2 regions of the Melaminivora jejuensis genome follow, and region 1 is predicted to be linked to the other one. Evidence: riboswitches for the same ligand, from Rfam matches in the RefSeq annotation. Region 1 holds a riboswitch; the other holds the start of a gene.

The links. A riboswitch is a leader RNA that binds a small molecule or an ion and turns the genes downstream of it on or off. The one in region 1 is predicted to bind cobalamin.
Region 2: linked by a shared signal. The riboswitch ahead of IDM45_RS08505 (TonB-dependent siderophore receptor) and the one ahead of IDM45_RS06220 (TonB-dependent receptor domain-containing protein) in region 1 are both predicted to bind cobalamin.

What each region holds. Positions count from the first base shown of each region.
Region 1 is NZ_JACWIJ010000002.1:1,289,123-1,292,999, forward strand. Features, by position in the region: gene IDM45_RS06220 (TonB-dependent receptor domain-containing protein) at 1-1,403, opposite strand, end outside; cobalamin riboswitch at 1,485-1,733, opposite strand; gene IDM45_RS06225 (DUF904 domain-containing protein) at 1,777-2,004, shown strand; gene IDM45_RS06230 (cell division protein ZapA) at 2,001-2,372, shown strand; partial or broken gene IDM45_RS18245 (putative bifunctional diguanylate cyclase/phosphodiesterase) at 2,565-3,877, opposite strand, start outside.
Region 2 is NZ_JACWIJ010000002.1:1,775,666-1,779,542, reverse strand. Features, by position in the region: gene IDM45_RS08505 (TonB-dependent siderophore receptor) at 1-1,355, opposite strand, end outside; cobalamin riboswitch at 1,516-1,795, opposite strand; gene trxB (thioredoxin-disulfide reductase) at 1,886-2,845, opposite strand; gene IDM45_RS08495 (DNA translocase FtsK) at 3,013-3,877, shown strand, end outside.

The DNA of each region.
Region 1 (3,877 bases):
CTGACGTTGTTGCGGTACACGGTGGCCGAGAAGCTGCTGGCACCCTGGAGCCATTTCAGGCCCAGCTCGACGTTGCGTGCCGTCTCGGGGGTCAGGCTGGCGTCGCCGTACATGCTGAAGCGCTGGTACAGCGTGGGCGCGCGAAAGGCCGTGCCCATCGATGCAGTGGCGCGCCAGTTGGGGGCGAATTCGTAGCCATAGGCGGCGCTGCCGGTGCTCTTGCCGCCGAACTCGCTGTCGCGGTCGTGGCGGGCGTTGAGCTGCAGCGTGTGCGCCCCGGCGCGCAGGCCCCAGCCCAGGGCCAGGGCATTTTGCGAGCGGTCGCGGTCGATAGGGGCGTTGTCCAGGTGGTCTTCGCGCCGCTCCAGCGCTGCGGTGAACTGGTGCTCGCCCAGGCGCCACTCGTTGTGCAGCAGGTAGCCGCGCAACTGGGTGTTGGTCAGGTAGGGCGAGGGCCGGGTCTCGTAGCGATCCCGGGATTCGGTCACGGACAGGCGGGTCTTGTAACCCTCGCTCCATTGCGCCTGCCAGTGCGCGCCCAGCGTCTGGATACGGTGCAGGCTGCGGTCATCTTCCTGGCTGGTGTCGTAGCCGCTGTTGGACTCGTTGTGCAGCAGCGTGCCTTCCAGGCGGTGCGCGGCGTTGATCTGCCAGCCCAGCCGGCCATTGACGGCGCTTTGGTGGTAGCCGTCGCGGTCAGGGTTGCTCTTGGCGTCGGTCTTGGCGCTGAAGCCCCGGCTGCCCTCGCGCGTCAGGCCCAGGGCATAGTCCAGCGTGCCGCTGGCGCCGCTTACGCCGGCCTCGGTGCGCCAGGTACGGTACGTGCCCAGGCCAATGCCCACGTAGGGCGCCACGCCGGCCTCGCCCTTCTTGGTGAAGATCTGGATCACCCCAGCCACGGCGTCCGAGCCATAGATGGCCGCTGCCGGCCCGCGCAGCACCTCAATGCGGTCGATCAGCGACAGCGGCAGGGCCTCCCAGGTCGCGCCGCCGCTGCCGGCCTGCGAGTCAACCCGCACACCATCGACATAGACGGCGGTGAAGCGCGTCTCCGCACCGCGCAGGAACAGGCTGGTGACCGTGCCGGGGCCGCCGTTGCGCGACAGCTCGATGCCGGGCAGGCGCGCCAGCACATCGGCCAGCGCCGCAGCGCCGCTGCTCTCTATGGTCTGGCGATCGACGATGGTCACATCGGCCAGCACATCGGTCAGCGGCTGGGCCACCCGATTGGCCGTGACCACGATTTCGTTCATCGTTGGCGCGTGCAGGTTCTGCGCCAGCAGCGTGGCGTCCTGCGCCTGGGCGGCGCACAGGTTCAAAGATGCCAGGGCCAAAGCGCTCAGACGCAGGGGCGCGCCGGCGCCAATGGCAGCCAGACGGGCGCTAGACAGGGTAATCGACATGGAAGGACAAAAGAAGCAACAAACCCGTGCCAGCTTCCCCGCCAGCAGTGGGTGACATGGCTGCGCCTGCCCAGCGGGCACGGCGCAGCCTCCTTGTTGGCCGGTATCCGGGCTGGCGACACGCCTTCCAGGCGCCTTCCCAGGCGCTTGTTCAAGGCGCCCAGTGGCTTCGTGCGTGAAAGGGGAGCCGGCGTGCGGCTCGTTCGCTGACCGTTGCGGGGGCAGCGCAGGCCCGGGACATGTTTCTTCGCGCTGAAGAGCCCCTCCCTGCTTCCCGTTGAACTGCGGCATGTGAACCATGCAGCGAGCACCAACGGGGCGATTTTATGTGCAGGTGCAGCATCGCCCCGGCACTATCTACAATCGCACCCCTATGCCAGCCCCCTCTCCGATTGACCAGCTTGCCGAACGCGTGGAGCGGCTGCTGCAGCAGCACGAGCAGATCAAGCACGCCAATACCCTGCTGACGCAGGAGGTCTTGGCGCTCGCCCAGGAGCGCGATTCCCTCAAATCCCGGCTCCAGGCTGCCCGTGCGCGTGTCGATGCGCTGCTCGACCGCCTGCCGGCCAACCAGCCAGCCATGGACGACGACACCCCATGAAACAGATCGAAGTTCAGATACTGCAGCAGAGCTATCTGCTGGCCTGCGCCGAGGGGCAGGAAGCGCGTCTGCTGGAAGCAGTGGAGCGCGTGGATACGGCCATGACACGCATCCGCGACACGGGCAAGGTGCGCGCCCGCGAGCGCATCGCCGTGCTGGTGGCCTTGAATCTGGCCTTCGAGATCGCCGACCGCGATGTGGTGGCCGCAGTGACCGCCCAGGCCCGTGCCGAGTACGAGGGCGCCTCCGCCGAGGTGCAGCCCACTGCCGACACATACGCCGACGACGCATACGCCAACGAGCGCCTGGGCCAGCTCATCGAGCGACTGGATGAAGCTCTGGACGAACAGATGCCAGCAGCTTTGTAAACATTGGCCAGCACAGCGCCCAAAGGGCACAGGCGGGCTTACAATGGACTCGTCTGCGGTGCTGCCGGGCTTTATAGTTCCTTGAACCAATGCTCATATGAGCCCGGGCTTGGTACATCGCCTGGCAGGCGTGATCATCTCGCGTCAGATGAACCCAATGCCACGCTGCCCTTGCCCCCCTGAACCCTCGGTTCAGGATGACGGCTCGGTGGCACTTGCAGACACCTCTTGCCGAGCCTGGCCGGCCCGCCCCACCAGAGTTCGCAATTGCGGCACCGGCAGCGCCGGCGCACACAGATACCCCTGATAGAAGTCGCAGCCCATGGCTTGCAGCGCATCGCGCTGGGCTGCTGTCTCGACGCCTTCAGCCACCGTGGCAATGCCCAGGGCGCGCCCCATGCTGACGATGGCCTGCACAATGGCCTGGTCACGCTCATGCAGCGGCAAGCCATCGACAAACGACTTGTCTATCTTCAGGCGGTGGATGGACAGCTTCTTGAGATACGCCAGGCTGGAGTAGCCGGTACCGAAATCATCGATGGAAAGCCCTATGCCCAACTGGGCCAGCGTTCCCAGGAGCTGCTCCATCTCCTGCGCATCCTGCAGCAGCACGCTTTCCGTCAACTCCAACTCCAACATAGCGGCAGGCAGGCCATGCTGGGCCAGCAAGCCGGAAATCCGCTCGACCAGACCGGGCTGGCGGAACTCCAGGGCCGAGACGTTGACGGAAACCACCATGGGCGTCCCGCTGACATGCCAGTGCGCAGCCTCCTTGATCGCCTGCTCCATCACCCAGGCGCCCAGGGTGACGATATAGCCACTTTCTTCTGCCAGTGGGATGAAAACTGCTGGTGGTACCGACCCCAATTCCGGATCTCGCCAGCGCAGCAGCGCTTCCATGCCTACGATGCGCCCGGTAGCGAATTCGACCTGGGGCTGATAGTGAACCTCCATGTGCCCCAGGCCGAGAGCCAGACGCATGGCGTGCTCCATCTTCATGCGCGGCAACAGATCGGCACTCATCTGGGGGCGGTAGAAGCTGTAGTGGCCCCGGCCCCGCTCCTTGACCCGGTACATGGCTGAGTCGGCGTGTTTGATCAGATCATCCAGCGTCAGCCCATCATGAGGGTACAGGGCTATTCCCATGCTGCCCTGGATGGAAAAATTCATTCCCTCCAGAGTAAAAGGATGCGCCATTTCATCAAGCATCCGGCGGGCCACCGCTTCAGCCACCTTCCGATCTGCGTCGTGCAGATAGACCACGAATTCATCGCCCCCCAGCCGGCACAGCATGTCCGACTGGCGCAGGCAATCCTGCAGACGCTGCGCCACCATCTTGAGCACCTGGTCGCCGAACGGGTGGCCCAGGGAATCATTGACGATCTTGAAGCGATCCAGATCCAGGAACAGCACCGCGAACTCGGCGCTGCGACTGCGGGCGCCTTCGATGACCGAGCCAACCCACTGCGTCAACTGCAGCCGGTTGGGCAGCCCTGTCAGGGGTC
Region 2 (3,877 bases), 490 kb from region 1:
CGCTGCGTGAAGTGGTCGCGCCGCAGGCCCAGCGTCAGGCCGGCATCGCCCCATTCCAGGCGATCCTGCATGTAGATGCTGCGCACTTCCTGGTCAAAGCGCGAGCCGGTCACGCGGCCACGGATGCCGCGCGGGTCGTTGCCGATATTGCTCACCGGCGTGTCGTAGTCGGGGCCACGGTAGGTGGGCGCGTTGCTGAAGGCAGGCGAGGCCTGATCCTGCCAGCCGCGCTCCAGGTTCAGGCCGATCTGCAGCTCGTTGCTCCAGTGCTTGCCAGCCGACAGGTGGGCCAGCGACAGGTCATGGAACACGCCGCTGTCGTCGGTCTGCGTCTCGGAATAGCCTTTGCTGACGGCGGCCGGCGGCGGCACGATAGTGATGCCGCCGGCGAACAGCCGGTCGTAGCGCGTGATGCTGCTGAGGTGGCGCAGGCTCAGGCCCTGGCCCCACTCGATCCTGTTCTTCCACGACAGCGACTGGTAGTGTCCGGTCACGCGCGAGCCGTCGATGCCGTAGTTGTCGCGCCAGCCGATGCCGAACATGGGCCGGCCACCTTGCAGCGGCACGATGGAGCCGCGGTAGGCATTCACGTCGCTGTCGAAATACTGCGCGCCGGTGACCCACTGCGGGGTGAGCGCCCAGTCGCCCGAGAGCACCGCTGCCTGCTGGGTGCGCCCGGCGCCGCGCTGGAAGCCGTCCCAGTGGTTGCTGGCCAGGCCGACAAACAGATTGCCGCGCTCGAAGTCCCAGCGCTGGCGCAAGCTAGCGTCGGTGCGGCCGAAGCGGCCCAGCGTAGCCGTAGCCTCGCCGCCGGCCTGCTCGGGCTTGAGGAAGAACTGCACGACGCCGCCGATGGCGTTCTTGCCGTACAGCGCCGAGGCCGGGCCTTTGATGAATTCGATGCGATCGACCAGTTCGGGGGCAACCAGGGTCACGTCGGCGTTGCCCTGCAGCAGGCGCAGCGGCACGCCGTCGATCAGCACCAGCACGTCCTGCGTGTCGCGCAGGCCGCGCGTCTCGAAGCGTGTGTAGTAATTGCCCTGGGTGCCGTGCTGCAGGCCAGGCACGCTGCGCAGCTCGTCCTCCAGCGTGATGGCGCCGGCGGCGTCCATCTGCGCGCGCTCGACCACGGTGGCGGCAAAGGGCAGGCGCAGCGGGTCGGCCTCCAGGCGCGTGGCGGTGGAAATGCTCTGCTGGCTGGTGACCTGCACCGCCGGCAGTGCGCCCTGGGTGGGCGCTGCTGCTGCGCTGCCCGTCTGCGCGTTTGCTGCGCCCCACAGGCTGCAGCCGGCCAGCAGGCAGGCCCGCCAGGGGCGCACGAGGCTGGGCCGGCGGGATGGAAGGATGGATGGCATGGAACGCAACTCCCTGATCCGCTGGGTCTGCTCGCCCGCAGACCACGCTCGACTGTTGGAAAGGCGCCGAGGCAGGAATCAGGGGGCGGACGCTGCCGCGCGGGGCAGGGCGCGGCCAGGGGGCAGCGTGTGTCCGGCCCGCTGCTCGCCCGCAGCCGCCGCTACATGCTCACGCAGGCCGGTATCCGGGCTTGCGGACGGTGCGCTTGGCGCACCAGGCCTCGCGCCTTCCCGCGCCGCATGGCGCAGTGGCGGCCAGCCATGCCGAGGGCATGGCGGCGGGCGAGGCTTGGTTTCCGCTGACCGTTGCGGGGGCAGCGCAGGAATTGCGGCTTTGCTGCAGAAAATTCTTGCTGCAGGAGGCGCCGCGCACCTGCTTCCCGTTGAACCCTGCAGGCCGCAAGAGCGGCAGGCCGGGCACCTGGTGAGAGCGCCGCCGCCGGGTGGATGGAAAAGGCCCGGGCGGGCGGCGGGCGCGATTGTGGCACAGGGCGCCGGCAGCAGCGTTGCCTGCGCCTGCCGCTCTTTCGTCAGTCCTGCTGCTCCAGGAAGCGCTGCGCATCCAGCGCCGCCATGCAGCCCGTGCCGGCGCTGGTAATCGCCTGGCGGTAGGTGTAGTCCTGCACGTCGCCGGCAGCGAATACGCCGGGCACGCTGGTCTGGGTGGCAAAGCCCTGGTGCCCGCCCTGGGTGTTGATGTAGCCGCCTGCCATGTCCAGCTGGCCCTGGAAGATGTCGGTGTTGGGCGAGTGGCCGATGGCGATGAAGCAGCCCTGCAGCGGCAAGTCCTCGGTATGACCGTCCTCGGTACTCTTGACGCGCACGCCGGTGACGCCCGAGTCGTCGCCCAGCACCTCGTCGAGCGTGAAATGCGTCTTCAGCTCGATCTTGCCCTCGGCGACCTTCTCATGGAGCTTGTCGATCAGGATGGGCTCGGCGCGGAACTTGTCGCGCCGGTGGATCAACGTGACCTTGCGCGCGATGTTGGACAGGTACAGGGCTTCCTCCACGGCAGTGTTGCCGCCGCCGACCACGCAGACATCCTGCTCGCGGTAGAAAAAACCGTCGCAGGTGGCGCAGGCTGACACGCCCCGGCCCATGAAGGCCTCCTCGGACGGCAGGCCCAGGTACCTGGCCGAGGCGCCGGTGGCGATGATCAGCGCGTCGCAGGTGTACTGGCCCATGTCGCCGGTCAGGGTGAAGGGGCGCTGGCTCAGATCGACGGCGCTGATGTGGTCGAACACGATCTGCGTCTGGAAGCGCTCGGCGTGCTGCAGGAAGCGCTGCATCAGATCCGGCCCCTGCACGCCCAGCGGGTCGGCGGGCCAGTTGTCCACGTCGGTGGTGGTCATGAGTTGGCCGCCCTGGGCCATGCCGGTGACGAGCAAGGGTTTCAGGTTAGCGCGGGCGGCATAGACGGCGGCGGTGTAGCCGGCGGGGCCGGAGCCGAGGATCAGGACTTTGGCGTGCTGGGTGGGGGTGTTGGACATGGGGTTCGTCAAAGTGTCGGGGTTGGGCGGGCAAGAGTGCCGCAACGGTCGGTGAGGGCGCGGCGGGCGGCCCCGGCGCGGCGGGCGGCCCCGGCGCGGCGGCGGATCATTGTAGGGATGCCCCTGCGGCCCCTGTCCCGGCGCGGGTCATGGGGTAAGCTTGCGCGCTGGTTTTTCTGTATGACTTACTCCTTCAATACCCTGAACGGAGCGCCACCGCCCCAGAGTGCGCTGCGCAGTGGTGTGGCGCGCTTCAGCCACGAGCTGATCCTGGTGCTGGCGCTGCTGGCGCTGCTGGTCTGGCTGCTGGCGCTGCTCAGTTACTCCCCGAAGATGCGGCCTGGTCCACCACCGGCACCGGCGCTGCCACGGCCAACTGGCTGGGCCGGCTGGGCGCCTGGCTGGCCGATGGCAGCTACTTCCTGCTGGGCTTTTCCGCCTGGTGGGGCGTGGCGGCGGCCTTGCACGCCTGGCTGGCCTCACTGGCGCGCTGGATGCGCGGCGCCAGCTACGAAGGCCTGCTGTCGTGGCGCCAGCGCGGCGCCTTCTGGCTCGGCCTGGCGCTGCTGCTGTGCGCCAGCTGCGGGCTGGAGTGGTCCCGTCTGTACCGTTTCGAGCCAGCGCTGCCCGGCCATGCCGGCGGGATGTTGGGCTATCTGACAGGGCCGCTGGCGGTGCAGTGGCTAGGCTTCACCGGCTCGGGCCTGATCGGCGTGATGCTGGCGCTGCTGGGTGCGGCGCTGGTCTTCGGCTTTTCCTGGGGGCACCTGGCTGAGCGCCTGGGCCGGCGCATCGATGCCGTGGTGCTGGCCAGCCGGGCGCAGGGCGAGCGCGCGCGCGACGCTGCTGCTGGCCGGCGCGCGGCGCGCCAGCGCCAGGCTGCGCTGGGCGAGGAGCCGCGCCATGAGCCGGTGGTGGAGGCGCTGCGGCCTGGCTCGGCGCCGGCTCCGGAAGCGCCGCCAGCCGCCGCTGCCGTCCCCCAGCCGCCAGCCGCCGCTGCCGCCTTCAGCCCTGAGCCGCTGCAGTCGTCCA